DNA from 3 places in the Streptomyces sp. NBC_00080 genome. Region 3 is predicted to be linked to each of the others. Evidence: riboswitches for the same ligand, from Rfam matches in the RefSeq annotation. Region 3 holds a riboswitch; each other region holds the start of a gene.
What was found. Region 3 has a riboswitch for cobalamin ahead of OHU34_RS04890 (CbtB-domain containing protein). Riboswitches for the same ligand answer to the same signal wherever they lie in the genome.
Positions count from the first base shown of each region.

Region 1: another riboswitch for cobalamin. It lies ahead of OHU34_RS32490 (cobalamin biosynthesis protein); the one in region 3 lies ahead of OHU34_RS04890 (CbtB-domain containing protein).
Region 2: another riboswitch for cobalamin. It lies ahead of OHU34_RS36115 (energy-coupling factor ABC transporter permease); the one in region 3 lies ahead of OHU34_RS04890 (CbtB-domain containing protein).

Region 1 is NZ_CP108235.1:7,290,546-7,296,605, reverse strand. It holds gene OHU34_RS32510 (alpha/beta hydrolase) at 1-430, opposite strand, end outside; gene OHU34_RS32505 (class II aldolase/adducin family protein) at 494-1,225, opposite strand; gene OHU34_RS32500 (inorganic phosphate transporter) at 1,806-3,059, shown strand; gene OHU34_RS32495 (hypothetical protein) at 3,094-3,315, shown strand; cobalamin riboswitch at 3,446-3,588, shown strand; gene OHU34_RS32490 (cobalamin biosynthesis protein) at 3,688-4,686, shown strand; gene OHU34_RS32485 (cobyric acid synthase) at 4,683-6,060, shown strand, end outside.
Region 2 is NZ_CP108235.1:8,063,270-8,069,329, reverse strand. It holds partial or broken gene OHU34_RS36130 (helix-turn-helix domain-containing protein) at 1-31, opposite strand, end outside; gene OHU34_RS36125 (cation:proton antiporter) at 139-1,359, opposite strand; gene OHU34_RS36120 (SpoIIE family protein phosphatase) at 1,789-3,921, opposite strand; cobalamin riboswitch at 4,133-4,317, shown strand; gene OHU34_RS36115 (energy-coupling factor ABC transporter permease) at 4,347-5,072, shown strand; gene OHU34_RS36110 (energy-coupling factor ABC transporter substrate-binding protein) at 5,069-5,572, shown strand; gene cbiQ (cobalt ECF transporter T component CbiQ) at 5,579-6,060, shown strand, end outside.
Region 3 is NZ_CP108235.1:1,098,447-1,104,506, reverse strand. It holds gene OHU34_RS04895 (enoyl-CoA hydratase/isomerase family protein) at 612-1,688, shown strand; cobalamin riboswitch at 1,765-1,912, shown strand; gene OHU34_RS04890 (CbtB-domain containing protein) at 1,949-2,170, shown strand; gene OHU34_RS04885 (CbtA family protein) at 2,196-2,957, shown strand; gene OHU34_RS04880 (FAD-dependent oxidoreductase) at 3,345-4,433, shown strand; gene OHU34_RS04875 (hypothetical protein) at 4,452-4,601, opposite strand; partial or broken gene OHU34_RS04870 (PadR family transcriptional regulator) at 4,772-4,936, opposite strand; gene msrA (peptide-methionine (S)-S-oxide reductase MsrA) at 5,126-5,638, shown strand.

The sequences.
Region 1 (6,060 bases), 6.2 Mb from region 3:
TGCCCAGCTCGCCGGGGATGTCGATGTCGGCGTGGTCGAGACCGAGGGCGCTGCCGGGGTTGCCGACATACAGGTTGGGGGTGAGCCAGACCGCGTCGCCGGCACTCAGGGTGCCGTGGGTGACCCGCTCCAGGCGGCGCACGACGGTGTCGGCGGAGTGCGGGGCGGTGGGCAGGACGGGGCCCACGACGGCGTGGGAGCCGTTGCCGGAGAGGCCGTAGGTGCCGGGTCGCAGTGCGGCCAGGTCACGGGTGAGGGTGATCCGGCCGGCGGCCGTGCCGTGCACGGTGAGCCGGGGTTCGGTGGGCAGGGGCCGGCCGGGCGGCGCCTTCAGCGCGGCGTCGCTGGCCAGCCGGCCGGCGGCGACACTGACGGCGGCGGCGGCCAGGGCTGTGGTGACGGCGGCGGCCGTCGCTTTGACAGTGCGCACCCGTCCAGTGTCCTGGCCCGCCTTCCTCCCGGCCAGTGGTGGAGCTCGTCGGGGGACGGCCGGTCACTCCGGCTGCCCGTACCCGCGCAGTCGCTCGCCCGCCTCCGCGACCTGTTCCTCCGTCAGGAGCGTGGGGTTCAGGCCGGGCACGGACGAGGCCGTCAGCCACAGGCGGCACATCCACTCCAGTTGGGCCGTACGGTCGTAGGCCTGGTCGAGGGTGGTTCCGTGGGTGAGGGTGCCGTGGTTCCGCAAGAGGCAGCCGCTCCGGCCGACGAGGGCGCGGAGCATGTTCTCGGCCAACTCCTCGGTGCCGTAGGTCGCATAGGGGGCGACCCGGACGGTTCCGCCGAGCGCGCCCGCCATGTAGTGGACGCGGGGAAGCTCGGTGACCAGGGTGGAGACGGCGGTCGCGTGCACGGCGTGGGTGTGGACGACCGCCCCGGCGTCCGTGGTGCGGTAGACGGCGAGGTGCATGGGCAGCTCACTCGTCGGGCGCAGGGTGCCGAGCACCTGCCGGCCGGCCAGGTCGACGCCCGTGACGTCGTCCGGGGTGAGCCGCTCGTAGGGCACGCCCGACGGGGTGACCAGCACGGTGTCGCCGACGCGTACGGAGACGTTGCCGGAGGTGCCGACGACCAGCCCGTCGGTCACGGTACGGCGGGCCGCCGTCACGAGCGCCTCCCAGGCCCGCGCCTCCTCCAGGACCGCATGTCTCCCCCGCCGCTCCGCCACGTTCTGTGCGCCGTCCCGGTGACCCCGGGCGTCCCCCTGCTCGGGTCGCTGCTCAGCCATGCGGCGATCCTGCCAGGAGGCACCGGGGGCCGCCGCCGGGCCGTTCCGCGGCGCGTACCGCTTCGCCGGACCGGACAAGTGCTCGGGCAGGGAGCAGGCCGCGTATTTCGTACACAATGGCGGCGGCCGGAGCGTCGACGGCCGGGCCCCGCCGCCCGTGGTCGACGTCGGGTGCCACCCCTGCGACGGGGCGCCGATGCCACGTGCCCGGCCGAGGCCCGGACGGTCATGCGGATCACGCCCCGTGGGTCGCCCGTCACGGGGCGTCCGACGCCGGGACACCGGCGGCCGGACCGCCGACAGGTACCTTCGGACGGCCCTTCCGACGGCACTTCTGACAGTACGCCGACAGCGGCAGCCGCCGGGTGACCAGAATCTCTTCTGCGGCTCCGGGAGCCGGTTGCGCGGGCCCGCCAAAGACGGGTGACCGTACGGCGCTTGACCCCGGCCCCGGCGCGGCGACGGAAGACCGCCACACCCCCCTTGCACAGACACCCGGATGCCCTTCTCAGTTCATCTTCCGTTCACCCAGATTGCTTACGGTCAACGCGCCAATGACTTCGAACGATTGCCTGGGTAAATGGAAAACTTCTCGCTGATCCTCGCGATTGTGGTCGTTACCGCACTCGCGTTCGATTTCACGAACGGTTTCCACGACACCGCCAACGCGATGGCCACCACCATCTCGACCGGTGCACTCAAGCCCAAGGTTGCGGTGGCCATGTCCGCCGCGCTCAACCTTGTGGGAGCTTTCCTCTCGGTGGAGGTCGCCAACACGATCTCCAAGGGTCTCGTCGACGAGACCGGCATCCGTCCCGAGGTCATCTTCGCCGCCCTGGTCGGCGCGATCCTCTGGAACCTCCTGACCTGGCTGGTGGGCCTGCCCTCCAGTTCCTCGCACGCCCTGATGGGCGGTCTGATCGGCGCCACCATCGCCTCGGCCGGTATGGGCGCGGTGCACGGTGACGCCCTGGTCACCAAGGTGCTGATCCCGGCGATCGCGGCACCCATCGTCGCGGGCGTCGCGGCGATGCTCGCGACCCGCCTCTCCTACACCCTCGGCAAGAAGGCCGACGGCAAGGCGGCGGCCAAGGGCTACCGCGCGGGCCAGATCGCCTCGGCCGGCCTGGTGTCCCTCGCCCACGGCACCAACGACGCGCAGAAGACGATGGGCATCATCACCCTGGCCCTGGTGGCCGGCGGTGCCGTGGCCCCCGACTCCGACCCGCCCACCTGGGTCATCCTCTCCGCCGGTCTGGCCATCGCGCTCGGCACCTACCTCGGCGGCTGGCGCATCATCCGCACCATGGGCAAGGGCCTGACCGACCTCCAGCCGCAGCAGGGCTTCGCCGCCCAGACCAGCGCGGCCACGGTCATCCTGGCCTCCTCGCACCTCGGCTTCTCCCTCTCCACCACGCACTCGGTCTCCGGTGCGGTGATGGGCGCCGGGCTGGGCCGCAAGGGCGGTGTGGTCCGCTGGTCGACGGCGACCCGGATGTTCGTCGCGTGGGGCCTGACCCTCCCGGCCGCGGCCCTGGTGGGCGCGCTCGCCGAGTCCGTCACCGGCCTGGGCGACTGGGGCACGGCCCTCGTCGCGGTCTTCCTGATCGCCTCCAGCGCGGCCATCTGGAAGGTCTCCCGGCGCGAGGTCGTCGACGCCTCGAACGTCAACGAGCCCGACGAGCCCGCGGGCGTCGTCACGACGGCGATCGCCGCCGTCACCCCGCCGCCCACGGGCACCCTGGCCGAGGACCTCACGGACCTGACGGCCACGATCCCCGGCCCGGCGGCAGAGCCCGCGACCCCCGCCGCTCCCCCGGCCGCGGCCGTCTGAGCCCGCGCACCCGGCACGAAGGAAGAGAAGCAGCATGAAGATCGACTGGGCAGCCCTGGGCTCTGTCTTCGGCGTCAGCCTCGTGGTCACCGTCGGCCTCGTCGCCCTGTTCACCCTCGGCGTCATGGGCCTGTCGCGGCAGGAACGCGCGTCGGCGCAGGGCGGCTCGGCCACCCTCGCGGTGACCGGCGCGTACGCGTGCTTCGCGGCCTGCGCGGCGGCGGTGGCGTACGGGATCTCACTGATCGTCGCCTGACGCACCATCCGAACACCCCTGGGGTGCGGGACGGATCACCGTCCCGCACCTCTTGCCGTTCGCGGCCCCGCCGACCCGCCCTGTGTGGGGTTCTGCACACTCGAGCCGCGCAGGTCAAAGGCAAGTTGACGGCTCTCGCGGGCCGTGGTGGACTGCCCGAGCCATGTACGGCAGCAGAAGAGGAAGCCGGTGTGAATCCGGCGCGGTCCCGCCACTGTGACCGGGGTAGAAACCCCCGGGAGCCAGGAACTCTCGCCGCCGGTCTCGTCGAACCAGGGCGTGGACACCCTGAGTGAGGACATATCGCCATGCTCGCTCGGCCGTTGAGGTACAGCACCAGGTCGCTGCCCGACCCCACGGCCGGCTGAGCCGATGCGTGCCGATCGCCTCTACGCGTACGGCGCCGCCACCGGCCTTCTGGGCGACCTGCTGCTCGGCGATCCCCGCCGAGGGCATCCCGTCGCCGCGTTCGGGCGGGCCGCCGGTGCCGTCGAGCGGCTGTTGTGGCGGGACCACCGGGGAAGCGGAGCCCTGCACGCCGTCGTGTGCGCCGGCGGGGTCGTGGCCCTGGGCGCCGTCGCCGAGCGGGCCGTACGCCGCTCCCCCGGCGCCACCGTCGCTCTCGTCTCCGCCGCCACCTGGGCCGTGGTGGGGGGCAGTTCACTCGTCCGGGAGGCCCGGGCCATCGGCCGGGCGCTCGAAGCGGGGGACGTCGAGGCCGCCCGGGAGCGGCTGCCGCATCTGTGCGGTCGGGATCCGCAGGCCCTGGACGCCGACGGGATCGCCCGGGCGGTCGTGGAGTCCGTCGCCGAGAACACCTCCGACGCCGTCGTGGGGGCGCTGGTGTGGGGGGCCGTGGGCGGGGTGCCGGGCCTGGTCGGGTTCCGGGCCGTCAACACCCTGGACGCCATGGTCGGTCACCGGTCGCCGAGGTATCTGCGCTACGGCTGGGCCGCCGCCCGTCTCGACGACGTCGCCGGATGGCCGGGAGCCCGGCTGACCGCCGTGCTCGCCGCCCTCGCGGGGGACGATCCGCGGGGCGCCGTGCGCGCCTGGCGGGCCGACGCCCGCCGGCATCCGAGCCCCAACGCCGGGCCGGTGGAGGCATCCTTCGCGGGCGCCCTCGGCGTGCGGCTGGGCGGGACCCTGTCGTACGCCGGGCGGGTGGAGCACCGGCCCGTGCTGAACGGCGCGGCCGGGCGGCCCGTCGTCGCCCGGGACATCGAACGTGCCGCGCGGCTCTCCCGCCGCGTCGGTCTGCTCGCGCTCGGCGTCACCGTCGCCGCGCGCGTCGTCGCCACGAACATCGTCGCGAGCAGCCGGCGCAGCCAGAGGAACCAGAGGAACCAGCTGAAGGGGCGTACGACATGAGCGGGGGTCTCCTCGTCGCCGGCACCACCTCCGACGCCGGCAAGAGCGTCGTCACGGCCGGGATCTGCCGGTGGCTGGTGCGGCAGGGGGTGAAGGTCGCACCCTTCAAGGCGCAGAACATGTCCCTCAACTCGTTCGTGACGACGGAGGGGGCCGAGATCGGGCGGGCCCAGGCCATGCAGGCCCAGGCCTGCCGGGTGGAGCCGACCGCGCTGATGAACCCCGTGCTGCTCAAGCCGGGCGGTGAGCAGAGCAGTCAGGTCGTGCTCCTCGGCAAGCCGGTGGGCGAGATGACCGCCCGTGGGTATCACGGGGGGCGGCAGCAGAAACTCCTCGGAACCGTTCTCGACTGCCTCGCCGAGTTGCGGGGCACGTATGACGCGGTGATCTGTGAGGGGGCGGGCAGTCCGGCCGAGATCAATCTGCGGCGGACCGACATCGTGAACATGGGGATCGCGCGGGGCGCGCGGCTGCCCGTGCTCGTCGTCGGCGACATCGACCGCGGGGGCGTCTTCGCCTCCTTCTTCGGCACCGTCGCCCTGCTCTCGCCCGAGGACCAGGAGCTGGTCGCCGGGTTCCTGGTCAACAAGTTCCGGGGGGACGTCTCCCTGCTGGAGCCGGGCCTGGAGATGCTGCACGGGCTCACCGGGCGGCGGACGTACGGCGTGCTGCCGTTCCGCCACGGGCTCGGGATCGACGAGGAGGACGGGATGGGGGTCCCCCCGCCCGAGCGGAGCCGAGAGCGGGGGAGGGTCTCGCTGCGCGGGACCGTACGGGAGTCGAACACCGCCCCGCCCGTCGGCGAGGACGTGCTGCGCATCGCCGTCTGCGCCGTCCCGCTCATGTCCAACTTCACGGACGTGGACGCGCTGGCCGCCGAACCCGGCGTCGTCGTGCGGTTCGTGGACCGGCCCGAGGAACTGGCCGACGCCGACCTGGTGGTGATTCCGGGGACCCGGGGCACCGTCCGCGCCCTGGAGTGGCTCCGGGAGCGGGGGCTGGCCGAGGCGATCCTGCGCAGGGTCGCCGAGCAGCGGCCCGTCCTCGGCATCTGCGGTGGCTTCCAGCTCCTCGGCGAGCACATCGAGGACGAGGTCGAGAGCCGGCTCGGACAGGTGGCGGGCCTCGGAGTCCTCCCGGTCCGGGTGCGGTTCGCCCGTGAGAAGACCCTCACCCGGCCGGTGGGGCAAGCCCTCGGCGAGCGGGTCGAGGGGTACGAGATCCATCACGGGGTCGCCGACGTCCAGGGGGGCGAGGCGTTCCTCACCGACGACCGCGGACACGGCCTGGACGGCTGCCGGGTCGGACAGACCTGGGGCACGCACTGGCACGGCTCGCTGGAGTCGGACGGATTCCGGCGGGCCTTCCTGCGCG
Region 2 (6,060 bases), 7.0 Mb from region 3:
GGGCTGTGGCGGCGGCCACACCGTTCGGATCGAGCACTGTCGAGCATCGGACGCATGTTCCCACCGAGCGGTACGGCGAGGTGGAGTGCTCCGGGGTGCGCCCGGCGTGGCGCCCCACGTGGTATCCGCCCACCCGGCTCAGCGGCCCGCGTGGACGGCTTCGGCGGACTCCGTCGGTGCGGCCGGGCCGGGCGGCGCGCTCCGGGGGCGCCCCCGGGCGAGGCGGCGGGCGAGGGGCTCGGTCCAGCGGGCGGCGAGCGGCCCGAGGACGACCAGGATCAGTACGTACGCGGTGGCCAGCGGGCCGATGCGCGGTTCGACACCGACGGCGAGTCCGGCGATGACGATGGAGAACTCGCCGCGCGCCACCAGGGTGCCGCCCGCCCGCCACCGGCCCTTGGCGGAAATCCCGGCCCGCCCGGCCGCCCAGTAGCCGGTGGCGATCTTCGTCAGCGCGGTGACGGTGGCCAGCGCGAGGGCCGGGAGGAGGACGGGCGGGATGTCCGCGGGGTCGGTGTGCAGGCCGAAGAAGACGAAGAACACCGCGGCGAACAGGTCCCGCAGCGGGGTGAGGAGACTGCTGGCGCCCTCGGCGACCTCGCCGGACAGCGCGATGCCGACGAGGAAGGCGCCCACGGCCGCCGAGACCTGGAGCTGCTGGGCGATGCCCGCGACGAGAAGGGTGAGGCCGAGGACGACCAGCAGGAGCATCTCGGCGTTGTCGGAGGAGACGGCGCGGCTGATGAGACGGCCGTGGCGCAGCGCCACGTAGAGGACGGCTCCGACGGTCCCCAGGGCGATCAGGAGGGTCACGGCTCCGCCGGCGAGGCTCACCCCGGCGAGCAGGGCGGTGAGGATGGGCAGATAGAGGGCCATGGAGAGGTCTTCCAGGACCAGGATGCCGAGGACGACCGGAGTCTCGCGGTTGCCGAGCCGGCGCAGGTCGCCGAGGACCTTGGCGATGACGCCGGAGGAGGAGATCCAGGTGACTCCGGCGAGGGCGACGGCGGCGACCGGGCCCCAGCCGAGCAGCAGGGCCGTCGCGGCGCCCGGGGCGGCGTTGAGCGCGAAGTCGACCGCGCCGGAGGGGTATTGGGTCTTCAGGCTGGTGACGAGTTCGGAGGCGCTGTATTCCAGTCCGAGCAGGAGCAGCAGGAGGATGACGCCGATCTCCGCGCCGGTGGCGACGAACTCCTCGCTGGCCTCCAAGGGCAGGATGCCGCCGTGGCCGAAGGCGAGCCCGGCCAGCAGGTAGAGGGGTATGGGCGAGAAGCCCACGCGTCCGGCGAGGCGTCCCAGCAGGCCCAGGACGAGGATGATCGCCCCGAGTTCGATGAGCAGGGCGGTGGTGTCGTGCACGGGCGTCTGACCTCCGTCGGTCGAAGTCGGTGGTGGCGTCTGTGCGTACGGGCGTGCGGGTGTCCCGAAGTGGCTCGTCGCTGCGTCAGGGAGCCGGAGAAGGGCGCGGGTTGCCGCCGTGAGCGGCGGACTGCGGCGCGGGCGAGGCGGTACCGACCGCGGGACTGCCTGTTTCCACCGCGCGGGCGAGGAAGGCGTCAGCGCACGGGGTGGTCGCTCAGGACGGTACCGCCGGTATCGGGAACGCCGTCGCGAGCGGCGTTGTCGACGCGCACGTGGACGACTCGACCCATGTCACGCCCCCCATCACGTCGGCGGCGACCGCCGGCCCGTTGCTCCACGGCCGGGCGGAGCGGCGCCCAGCGGAGTGTAAGCGCTTGGTAAAGGATCCTAGCGCACGCCGAAAGGTGAAAATCATAGAAATAAGGATCAGATGGGGTGAATGAGGAGGAGAGCGATGTCGTCGCTGCGTGGGGTCGAGCGGCGGGCGTGCCGGACGAGGGCATCGGCGAGGGCGCTCATGGTGCCGGGCCCGGTACGGCCGAGTTCGCGGGCGAGGCCGTTCACGGCGTCGTCGATGTCGATGCCCGGGGCTTCGACCATGCCGTCGGTGTAGAGGGCCAGCACCGAACCGGGAGGCAGCGGGATCTCGATGGACTCGTACGGGGCGTCCGGCTCGATGCCCAGCAGGAGGCCCGGCGGCACCTGGAGGACTTCGACGCGGCCGTCGGGGTGGCGCAGCAGCGGGGGCGGGTGGCCGGCGCTGGCCAGGCACGCGCGGTGCGTGGTCAGGTCGAGGTGGACGTAGAGGCAGCTGGTGAACAGGCCGGGGTCGAGGTCGGTGAGCAGGCGGTTGGTGCGGGCGAGGACTTCGTCCGGAGCCGCGTCGGCGTTGGCGTGGACGGCGGTGCGGACCTGCCCCATGAGCGCCGCCGCGTTGACGTTGTGCCCCTGGACGTCGCCGATGGTGGCCGCGGCCGTCGTGGTGTCGAGGCGGATGAGGTCGTAGAAGTCGCCGCCGATGTCCATGCCGCGGGTGGCGGGGAGGTAGCGGGCCGCCACGTCCAGACCGGGGACCCGGGGCAGGGTGTGGGGCAGCAGAACGGCCTGGAGGTTGTGGACGAGCTGGTGCTGGGTGTCGTAGAGACGAGCCCGGTCCAGCGCCTGCGCGATCAGCCCGGCGGTGGAGGTGAGGACGGCCCGCTCCTCCGGAAGGAAGGGGCGGGGCCGGTCGTAGGCGAGCACCAGGGAGCCGACGGGCCGTCCGGAGGTGATCAGCGGCAGGAAGGCCCAGGCGGCCATGCCGTCCTGGAGGACCGCGGGGGGATACGCGCGTCTGAGCTCGGCGAAGGTGGCGAAGAAGCCCGGAACGCCCGTGGTCAGGGTGTGCACGGCGGGGGTGTCGGAGGTGAGCGGAACGGCGTCGAAACGCTGCATGAGGTCGGCGGAGTAGCCGCGGTAGCCGATGATCCGCAGCCGGCCGTCCTGCGCCGTCATCAGCGCGAGGGCCCCGGCGCCGAAGGCGGACGGAAGCTGTTCGGCCACCTGGTCGACCACGTCCCGGACCCCGACGGCCTCGGTGAGCGTGGCCGCCAGGTGCATCAGGTGGTAGAGGGTGGCGGCCCGGCCGGCCGTGGCGGCGGCCGCCGGATGCGGCCGCGGCGGGCCGGTGAGCGGGGCGTGGGCGTGCGCCGAGTGGGTGGGGGTGATGTACACGCTGATGCCGGAGGCGTCCGGGTGCAGCCGGAAGGACAGCCACCGGTCCGGCGGCCGCAGCGCGGTGAAGGAGGTCGGTTCGCGGCTGATCAGGGCCGCCCGGTAGCTGTCCTCGGCGATCGGGTCGTCGAGCCAGGGCAGCGCCTCCCACGGCTTGGTGCCGAGCAGGTCGGGGACGGCGGAGCCGAGCAGCCGGGCGGCCGAGGTGGTGGCGAAGGTGATGCGGCCGTCCACGTCCAGCGAGCAGCAGCCGCCGGGAAAGCGCTCGGCGAAGTCGACGGCGGACTGCGCCTGGGCCGCTGCGACCGGCCGGGCCCGGAGCGGCGGCAGCACCCGGGGCACCCCGCCGACCCGCACGGGGTGTCCGTCTGCGGCGGCGCGTTGCAGCAACCGGCCCAGCCGGAGGCACAGACCGGTCATGGCCTCCCGTTCGCGCACACTCAGCTGCGCCGGGTGCGAGGCGGGCCACTGGAGCACCAACCCGCCCCGGACCTCCTCGCCGGTGGTGATCGGGGCGGCGGCCAGCGAGAAGCGGTACGGCACGACGAGCGACAGACGCGGATATCGGCGCGCCATCTCCTCCGCGCCGCCGATCCACACCAGGCGTCGTTCCCGCACGGCGTCGGACACCGGGGACGCGGCCGTCAGCGCCACTCGCGCCCAGGGCATGGAGATCTCCCAGGGAAGTCCGCCCAGTACGGCGAGCCGCAGCACCGGTTCGCCGGCCGCCGGCAGGTACACGGCGGTCACGGAGGCGCCGGTCTCCTGTGCGGACTCGGCGAGGACGGTGTCCAGCGACTCCGGACCGCGGCCCCCACCCGACCCGGCAGCGACAGCATCCGGCACGCTCTCACCTTCCCCGCAGCGCAGGGGCGCTCGCTGAACGACGCGCAGGCCCCCGGGCGCCGAGGGCCGTCACCCCTACGGCGGACCCTACGCCGACCGTGCGGACCCGGCATTTCGTCGGGCCCGCGGACGGCGTCCGTGCGCCGGGGTGAGCCGTCGTCCGCCGTCTTCGCGCCCCACATCGCCGCTTGTCAGCGCCTCTGTGCGGGCACTACTGTCACCACGCCTTGGTGAACGGGAAATCCGGTGTGATGCCGGTGCGGCCCTCGCCACTGTGATCGGGAAGTCCGGCTCCGGCCCTCGCGGGCAGCCACTGGGTCCTTGGGACCCGGGAAGGCGGAGCACGGGCGGTGGTACCCGTGAGCCAGGAGACCGGCCAAGGCACGTCAACCATCCACGAGGTGCTGGAGAGGGTCTGTTCAGCCATGCACATAGCCGAGGGTTTTCTGCCTCCGGCGCATGCGATCGCCTGGAGCGTCGCATCCGCGCCATTCGTCGTCCACGGAGTACGGTCACTCACCCGTGAGGTCAAGGAGCACCCCGAGAGCACCCTGCTCCTCGGCGCCTCCGGAGCCTTCACGTTCGTACTGTCCGCGCTGAAACTGCCTTCGGTGACCGGGAGTTGCTCACACCCCACCGGCACGGGGCTCGGCGCCATCCTGTTCCGGCCGCCGATCATGGCGGTGCTGGGCACCATCACCCTGCTCTTCCAGGCCCTGTTGCTCGCCCACGGAGGCCTGACGACGCTCGGCGCCAACGTCTTCTCGATGGCCGTCGTCGGACCCTGGGCCGGTTACGCGGTCTACCGGCTGCTGCGGCGGTTCGACGTGCCGCTGATGGTCACGGTGTTCTTCGGCGCGTTCGTGGCCGACCTGTCCACCTACTGCGTCACCAGCGTGCAGCTGGCGCTCGCCTTCCCGGACCCGAGCAGCGGATTCCTGGGCGCGCTCGGCAAGTTCGGCTCCATCTTCGCCGTCACCCAGATCCCGCTCGCGGTCAGCGAGGGGCTCCTCACGGTGTTCGTGATGCGACTGCTGACGCAGTCCAGCAAGGGTGAACTGACCAGGCTGGGCGTGCTCGTGACCGGCCGTCGGACCAAGGCCGGCGCCGACGCCGGAACCGAGGCCGGGACCGAGGCGGTGGCCCGGTGAGCCGCAACGCGAAGATCAACGCCCTGCTGCTGTTCGTGGTGGCCGCGCTGGCCGTCCTGCCGCTGGCCCTCGGGCTCGGCGACCACAAGGAGGAGCCGTTCACGGGGGCCGACTCGGAGGCGGAGACGGCGATCACCGAGATCCGGCCGGACTACGAACCCTGGTTCTCGCCCCTGTACGAGCCGCCGTCCGGCGAGATCGAGTCGGCACTGTTCGCCCTTCAGGCGGCCCTCGGTGCGGGGGTCCTCGCCTACTACTTCGGTCTGCACCGGGGACGGCGGCAGGGCGAACTCCGGGCCCTGGCACAGCGGGACACCACGACCTCGACGACCTCGGCAGCAGCGAGGCCCTCGACGACGACGAGGGCCTCGCAGAGCACCGAGAACCGCGAGAACGCCGGGAGCACCGGGAACACCGGGAACACCGGGAGCACCGGGAGCACCGGGAGATCCCATCCCTCCGGGAGCGCCTCCGAAGCGTCCGCTCCCGAACGGACCTGAACCCGCGTGCTGCCGATCGACGCGGCGGCGCACAGCAGTCGCTGGCGCCACCGCCATCCCGTGGACAAGGCCGTGTTGGGCCTGGGCCTCACCGTGCTCGCCATCTCCCTGCCGCCCTGGCCCGGCGCCGCCCTGGTCCTGGTGACTGCGCTCGTCATCCTGCTGGGGCCCGCGGGGGTGCCGGGCCGGCGGCTGTGGCGCGCCTACCGGGTACCGCTGGGCTTCTGCGTGACCGGTGCGCTCACCCTGCTCGTGCGGGTCGGCGGCCCGGACCGGTTCGTGGCCCTGGCCGACGGCGGTCCGGTGCGCGCCGGGGAGCTGCTGCTGCGCACCTCGGCGGCCTCCCTCGGGGTCCTCCTCCTCGCGTTCACCACTCCGATGTCCGACCTGCTGCCCCGCCTGGTCAGGGCCGGGGTGCCCGCGCCCGTCGTGGACGTCGCGCTGGTGACGTACCGCATGAGCTTCCTGCTGCTCGACTCCGTGCGCCG
Region 3 (6,060 bases):
CCGGCCTCCTGGACCCGAGAATCGGAGCCGGTGGACAGGGCCCGCTCTCCATCCGCGTCGGGGCGAGCCCTGTCCGTCGTCCCGCGGGCTTCCCTGCCGTCGACGGGATCCCGGCACCTGCGACGCGATCCGCGTGCCGCGCGGGCAGGCGCAGCATGCTGCGGCGGCCCGAGAACGAACGGCGTCCGCTGACCCACGCGGGCGGTCCGGCAGGCCGGCGATCAGACTGCCAGGCGACGGATCGCGACTGCGGCCGCGTCGACGCCGAGCACCAGTTCACGCGCCACCGCTCCCCCCTCCACCCGGGTCGCGCGCGCCGACCGGCACGGCCGCCGTGCCGCCGTCGGCTTGCCGGCCGGGGACCGGAACGGCCGCCTCCACGCCGCTCACCTGGTCGATCGTCCCCACCGGGGCAGGTCGGCCCGCCCGGACCGGCCGGGTCGGAAGCCGAACGCGCTTGTAGGCGGCCGGTTTCGGCGGCAGGGCCGGCGCTTCCGCATCGACCACGGAGTGGGGAAGATCGTCCATGACCTGTGCGTCCAGCGGATCCTGGAAGGAAGCAACGAGATCATGCACGTCATCGTGGCCCGCGGCCTGACGGAGGAATCCCGATGAACGACATCGAGGTGCCCGTCCTGCTGCACACCGCCGGCCGAGCCGCCCACATCACGCTCAACCGACCGAGGGCCATCAACGCCCTGAACCATGCGATGGTGCGCCGCATCGACGCCGCGCTGACGGCATGGGAGCGCGACCCGGCCGTCGAGACCGTCGTCGTCTCCGGCGCGGGGGAGCGCGGCCTGTGCGCGGGCGGCGACATCCGTGCCGTCCACGACGACGCCCGCGACGACGACGGCACCGCCTCAGCCGCCTTCTGGCGCGACGAGTACCACCTCAACGCCCGCATCGCCCGCTACCCCAAGCCCTACGTCGCCCTGATGGACGGCATCGTGATGGGAGGCGGTGTCGGCGTCTCCGCGCACGGCAGCGTCCGGATCGTCACCGAGCGGTCGAGGATCGCGATGCCCGAGACCGGCATCGGCTTCGTGCCGGACGTCGGCGGCACCCACCTGCTCGCTCGCGCCCCGGGCGAACTGGGCACCCATCTCGCCCTGACGGGCGCCCAGATCGGTGCCGGGGACGCGGTGTCGTGCGGGCTCGCCGACCACTGCGTGCCGTCCGCCTCCCTCCGGCAGTTGGCCGACGACCTCGCCGAACTGCCCGTACGGGAGGCCCTGGACCGTCATGTACAGCCCTTGCCGGCAGGAGAGTTGGCCGGACACCGGGCGTGGATCGACACCTGTTACGCGGCCGACACCGTCGAGGAGATCGTCCGACGGCTGTTCGCCCACGGCGACCCGGCGGCGAAGGAGGCCGCGGAGACCCTCCTGACCAGGTCGCCCACCTCGCTCAAGGTCACCCTGGCCGCCCTGCGCCGTGCCCGGCGACTCGGCTCCCTGGAACGGGTGCTGGACCAGGAGTACCGCGTCTCCTGCGCCGCCCTGACCACGCCCGACCTGGTCGAGGGCATCCGCGCCCAGGTCATCGACAAGGACCGGGACCCGCGTTGGTCGCCGGCCACCCTCGCCGAGGTCACCGCGGCCGACGTCGAGCGCTTCTTCACCCCGCTCGGCGAGCGCGAACTCGGGCTCGCCCGACCCGACACCACCGCGGAGGGGCTCCGCTGAGCGGGACCGGCATGGTGATCCGGGCCACCTGGCCGTGGAGAGTGGAATCACGCCAGGTGGGGCGGTATTGGCCAGGGGCCCGGCACGCGGTACCGTCGCTCTGATATCGACGACGGCGAGACGGAAGCCGGTGAGAACCCGGCACGGTCGCGCCACTGTGGACGGTGTACCCCGAAGGGGCACACACCGCGAGTCAGACCCGTGGCCGTCGTCATGTGCACCACCGAGATGGGACGCGAACTCCCAGAGGAGGTCCTGCCATGGCGCAGCATGTCGCCCAGCCGACTACCACCACGCCCGTCGTACCCGCCAAGTTGCCGTTGAAGGACATCGCCCCGTGGGCGGTCTTCTTCGGCGTCCTGATGCTGGTCCTGCTGTACTTCGTCGGCGCGGAGCAGGGCGCGACAGCCGTCGTCTCCGGCGAGGACGTTCACGAGTGGGTGCACGACGCCCGCCACCTGCTCGGTTTCCCCTGCCACTGATCCCGAGGGGAACCCCAGCACACTCATGAACTCCGCAACGGTAAGAAACCTCCTCGTGCGGGGCATGCTCGCCGGCCTCGGTGCCGGCGTGCTCGCCCTGATCGTCGCCTACTTCCTCGGTGAGCCGAACGTCGACAGCGCGATCGGTTTCGAGGAGTCGCACGCCGCGGGCCACGAGCACCACGAGGTGGAACTCGTCTCCCGCAGCCTCCAGTCCACCGCCGGCCTCGCCACCGGCGTGCTGATCTACGGGGTGGCCTTCGGCGGGATCGCCGCCCTCGCCTTCTGCTTCGCCCTCGGCCGGGTCGGCCGCTTCAGCCCCCGGGCGACGGCACTTCTGCTGTCGGGGGCCGCTCTGCTCGCCGTGTACGTCGTGCCGTTCCTGAAGTACCCGGCGAACCCGCCCGCGGTCGGCGACCCCGACACCATCGGCAAGCGCACCACCCTGTACTTCCTGATGATGGTGCTCGGCGTGCTGCTCGCGGTCGCCGCGGTGATCCTGGGCAAGCGGCTCGCACCGAGGCTGGGCACCTGGAACGCCACCGTCGCGGCCGTCCTCGGCTTCGTGCTCGTCATCGGGCTCGCCTACGAGTTCCTGCCGGCCGTCAACGAGGTGCCGAGCGACTTCCCGGCCGCCCTGCTGTGGCGGTTCCGCCTGTCCGCCCTCGCCATGCAGGTCACGCTCTGGGCAGGCTTCGGCCTCGTCTTCGGCGAACTGGCCGAACGGCTGCTGCACCCCAAGCCCGCCACGGTGACCGCGGGCACACCGGTGGCCGCCCCACACTGACCCGACCGGCACGACGTTGCGACGAGAGGGCCCACGGAACCACCCCGGGGCCCTTCTCGCGTTCACGAGCGCGTTCGCCAACCGACGCCGGATCAGCACTGCGAGCGCCGCGCGAAGATGGCGGCATGAACCTCCGACCGGCCGTCCGTACAGGGCAGCGCGACCTCACCCTGATCGCTTCTCTGGCCGGTCTCACCGTCACGCTCAGCGCGTTCGGGCTGCCGGCCGCCCATCCCGCCGCGTCGGTGGTCCTGGTGTTCCTCACGGGGCGGTTCGGCTTCGCGAGCGTTCCCGGGAACCCGAGGACCTGGTCGCCCGTACGATCGAGTCTGCTGTCATGGCCCGCGTTCCCTTCGCGGGCACCGACCGGATCCCCGGGGAGGGACTGTGATCGCCGTCGTCGGTGCCGGACTCATGGGCGCGGCCACCGCCTGGCAACTGGCCCGCCGAGGCCATGAGGTCACGCTCGTCGAGGCGTACGACATCGGCCATCGGCACGGAAGTTCGCACGGCAGCTCACGGATCTTCCGGCGGGTGTACGCCGACCCCTTCTACGTACGGCTGACCGGACAGGCCCAGGAGCAGTGGCGGGAGCTGGAGGACGACGGGTCGACCTCCTTGCTGCGCACGACCGGTGGGCTCGACATGGGCGAGGACCACGACCCGAAGGCGCTCGCCGACCTCCTCGGCGCGGCCGGAGTGCCCCACGAACTCCTGGGCGCGGAAGCCGCCGCGGAGCGCTGGCCGTACATCCGCATCACCGGGCCGGTGCTCCACCATCCGGACGCGGGCGTGGTCGACGCCGACGAGACCGTCGGGACCTGCGTCCGGCGGGCGATCGAACACGGAGCGCGGGCGGTCATCGGCACCCGCGTCACCGGCATCGACGTCCGGGGGAGCGAGAAGGTGCGTCTGCACACCGACGACGGCCGCGAGATCGTCGCCGACACGGTGGTGATCGCGGCCGGCGCCTGGCTGCCCGAGCTCGAACTGCCCGTCAACCTGCCGCCGTTGGCGGTGACCCAGCAGCAGGTCTTCCACTTCCGGCAGCGGGACCCGTCCGTCAGGTGGCCGACCCTGATCTGGGACGGCGCGCTGCACCTCTACGGCCTGCCGTCCGGAAGTGACGGGGGCCCGCTCCCGGCGGTCAAGGTCGCCGAGCACGACCGCGGCACCCCGGCCACCGCCCGCACCCGCAGCGGGGTCGTCGACCCGTCGTCGCGGACGCGCGTGAGCGGCTTCGTCCGCGACCGCCTCCCGGGCCTCGAGCCCGACCCGGTCGCCGAGGCGACCTGCTTGTACACCACCACCCCGGACGAGGACTTCGTCCTGGACCGCCACGGGCCCTTCGTCATCGTCTCCCCGTGCTCCGGACACGGCGCGAAATTCGCCCCGCTCATCGGCGCGATGGCCGCCGACCTCGCCACCGGCCGCGCCGAGCCGCATCCCCGCTTCCGCCTGGGACGCACGGCATAGGTCCGGAGAGCGGTGCGGTCAATGCCGGTCGCGCCGGCACTGCCGGACCTGGATCCAGGGCCGGGGGCAGCCGGGGACGGTGACCAGCACCCGGCCGCGTCCACCCGCGTCCACCCGGTCGTGCGCCTCCGCGATGTCCGCCAGCGCGAAGCGGCCGCCGACGTCCACGGTGAGGGCGCCGGCCGCGGCCGACGCGGCCGGCTCGCGGGCGGCCTGCCGCTTCGGGTGAAGTCGGTGATCTCGTGGTCTGCCGGTGTACGCAGGCGCTCCAGCATGCCGGCGTGACCGGCCTCGGTCAGACTGAGGACGAAGCGGGCGGCGCCGGCCCGGGGGTCCGCCTGACGATCCAGGAGTCCCGCCCTGGCCAGCCGGTTGATCGCCGGATAGAGGCTGCCGTCGCTGACGGGTCGCGTGGAGCCGATCAGCTGGGAGACCTTGCGGCGCACATCATGGCCCGGCAGAGGGCCTTCGGCGAGGAATCCCAGGATGGCCAGTTCCAGCATGGGGTCGTCGTCTCGCCGATCGCATCGATTCGATGTGTACCTCGATTCGATGACGCCCTCCGGCCGACTGCGCGGGCGCGGAATTGTTCAGGCCACTCACGTGCTGTTGTATCCACAGAGGCTGGTACGTCGACGGTGTGCGAGCGAGCGGTTCGCATGGCCGGGACGAGAGATACGGAAGGTGCTGAGATGGCAGCGCAGACGCAGAGGGCCGTGCTGGCGGGCGGATGCTTCTGGGGGATGCAGGACTTGATCCGCAGGCTCCCGGGCGTGACGGCGACCCGGGTCGGATACACCGGGGGTGACGTACCGAACGCGACGTACCGCAACCACGGCACCCACGCGGAGGCCATCGAGATCCTCTTCGACCCCGAGAAGACCGACTTCCGCACGCTCCTGGAGTTCTTCTTCCAGATCCACGACCCGAGCACCAAGAACCGCCAGGGCAACGACATCGGCCTCAGCTACCGCTCGGCGATCTACTACGTGGACGACGAGCAGAAGCGGATCGCCGAGGACACCATCGCGGACGTGGACGCCTCCGGACTGTGGCCGGGCAAGGCCGTCACCGAGGTCGAGCCGGTCGGTCCCTTCTGGGAGGCCGAGCCCGAGCACCAGGACTACCTGGAGCGTTACCCCGAGGGCTACACCTGCCACTTCCCGCGCCCGGGATGGCGGCTTCCGGCCCGCACGCAGGGCTGAACCACCGCGCCGAGGCCCCGGACCTCTGCTCCAGGGCCTCGGCGGGCAGGACGTAAGGCGGGCAGGACGTCCTGCCCGCAGGCGTAACGCGGGTCGGCGAGTTCCGGGCCTTCCCCACGGCGGGTCATCGATCTGGCCGCCGATGCCGGAGCGGCCTTCGGGAACGGCCGGCAGCCCGACCGCCACCTGATGCCGTACCTGCTCCTGTTGCTCATGCCGCGGATGGCCGGGGGAAGCGCATCCCCGTGCCCGAGGCGCTGGAAGCGCAGTCGCCGGCGCCTCGTCACCTCTCCCTGCCGCCACTTCGTGTCTGGGGGAAGTCCGAGGAGGCCCTAGGGATGAAGTCCGGGTCCGTAAGGGCAGGAGCGGGGAAGCTTCGGGGCACAAGGGCGGGAGCCGGGCGGGGCGCGCGTGGTGCGCGG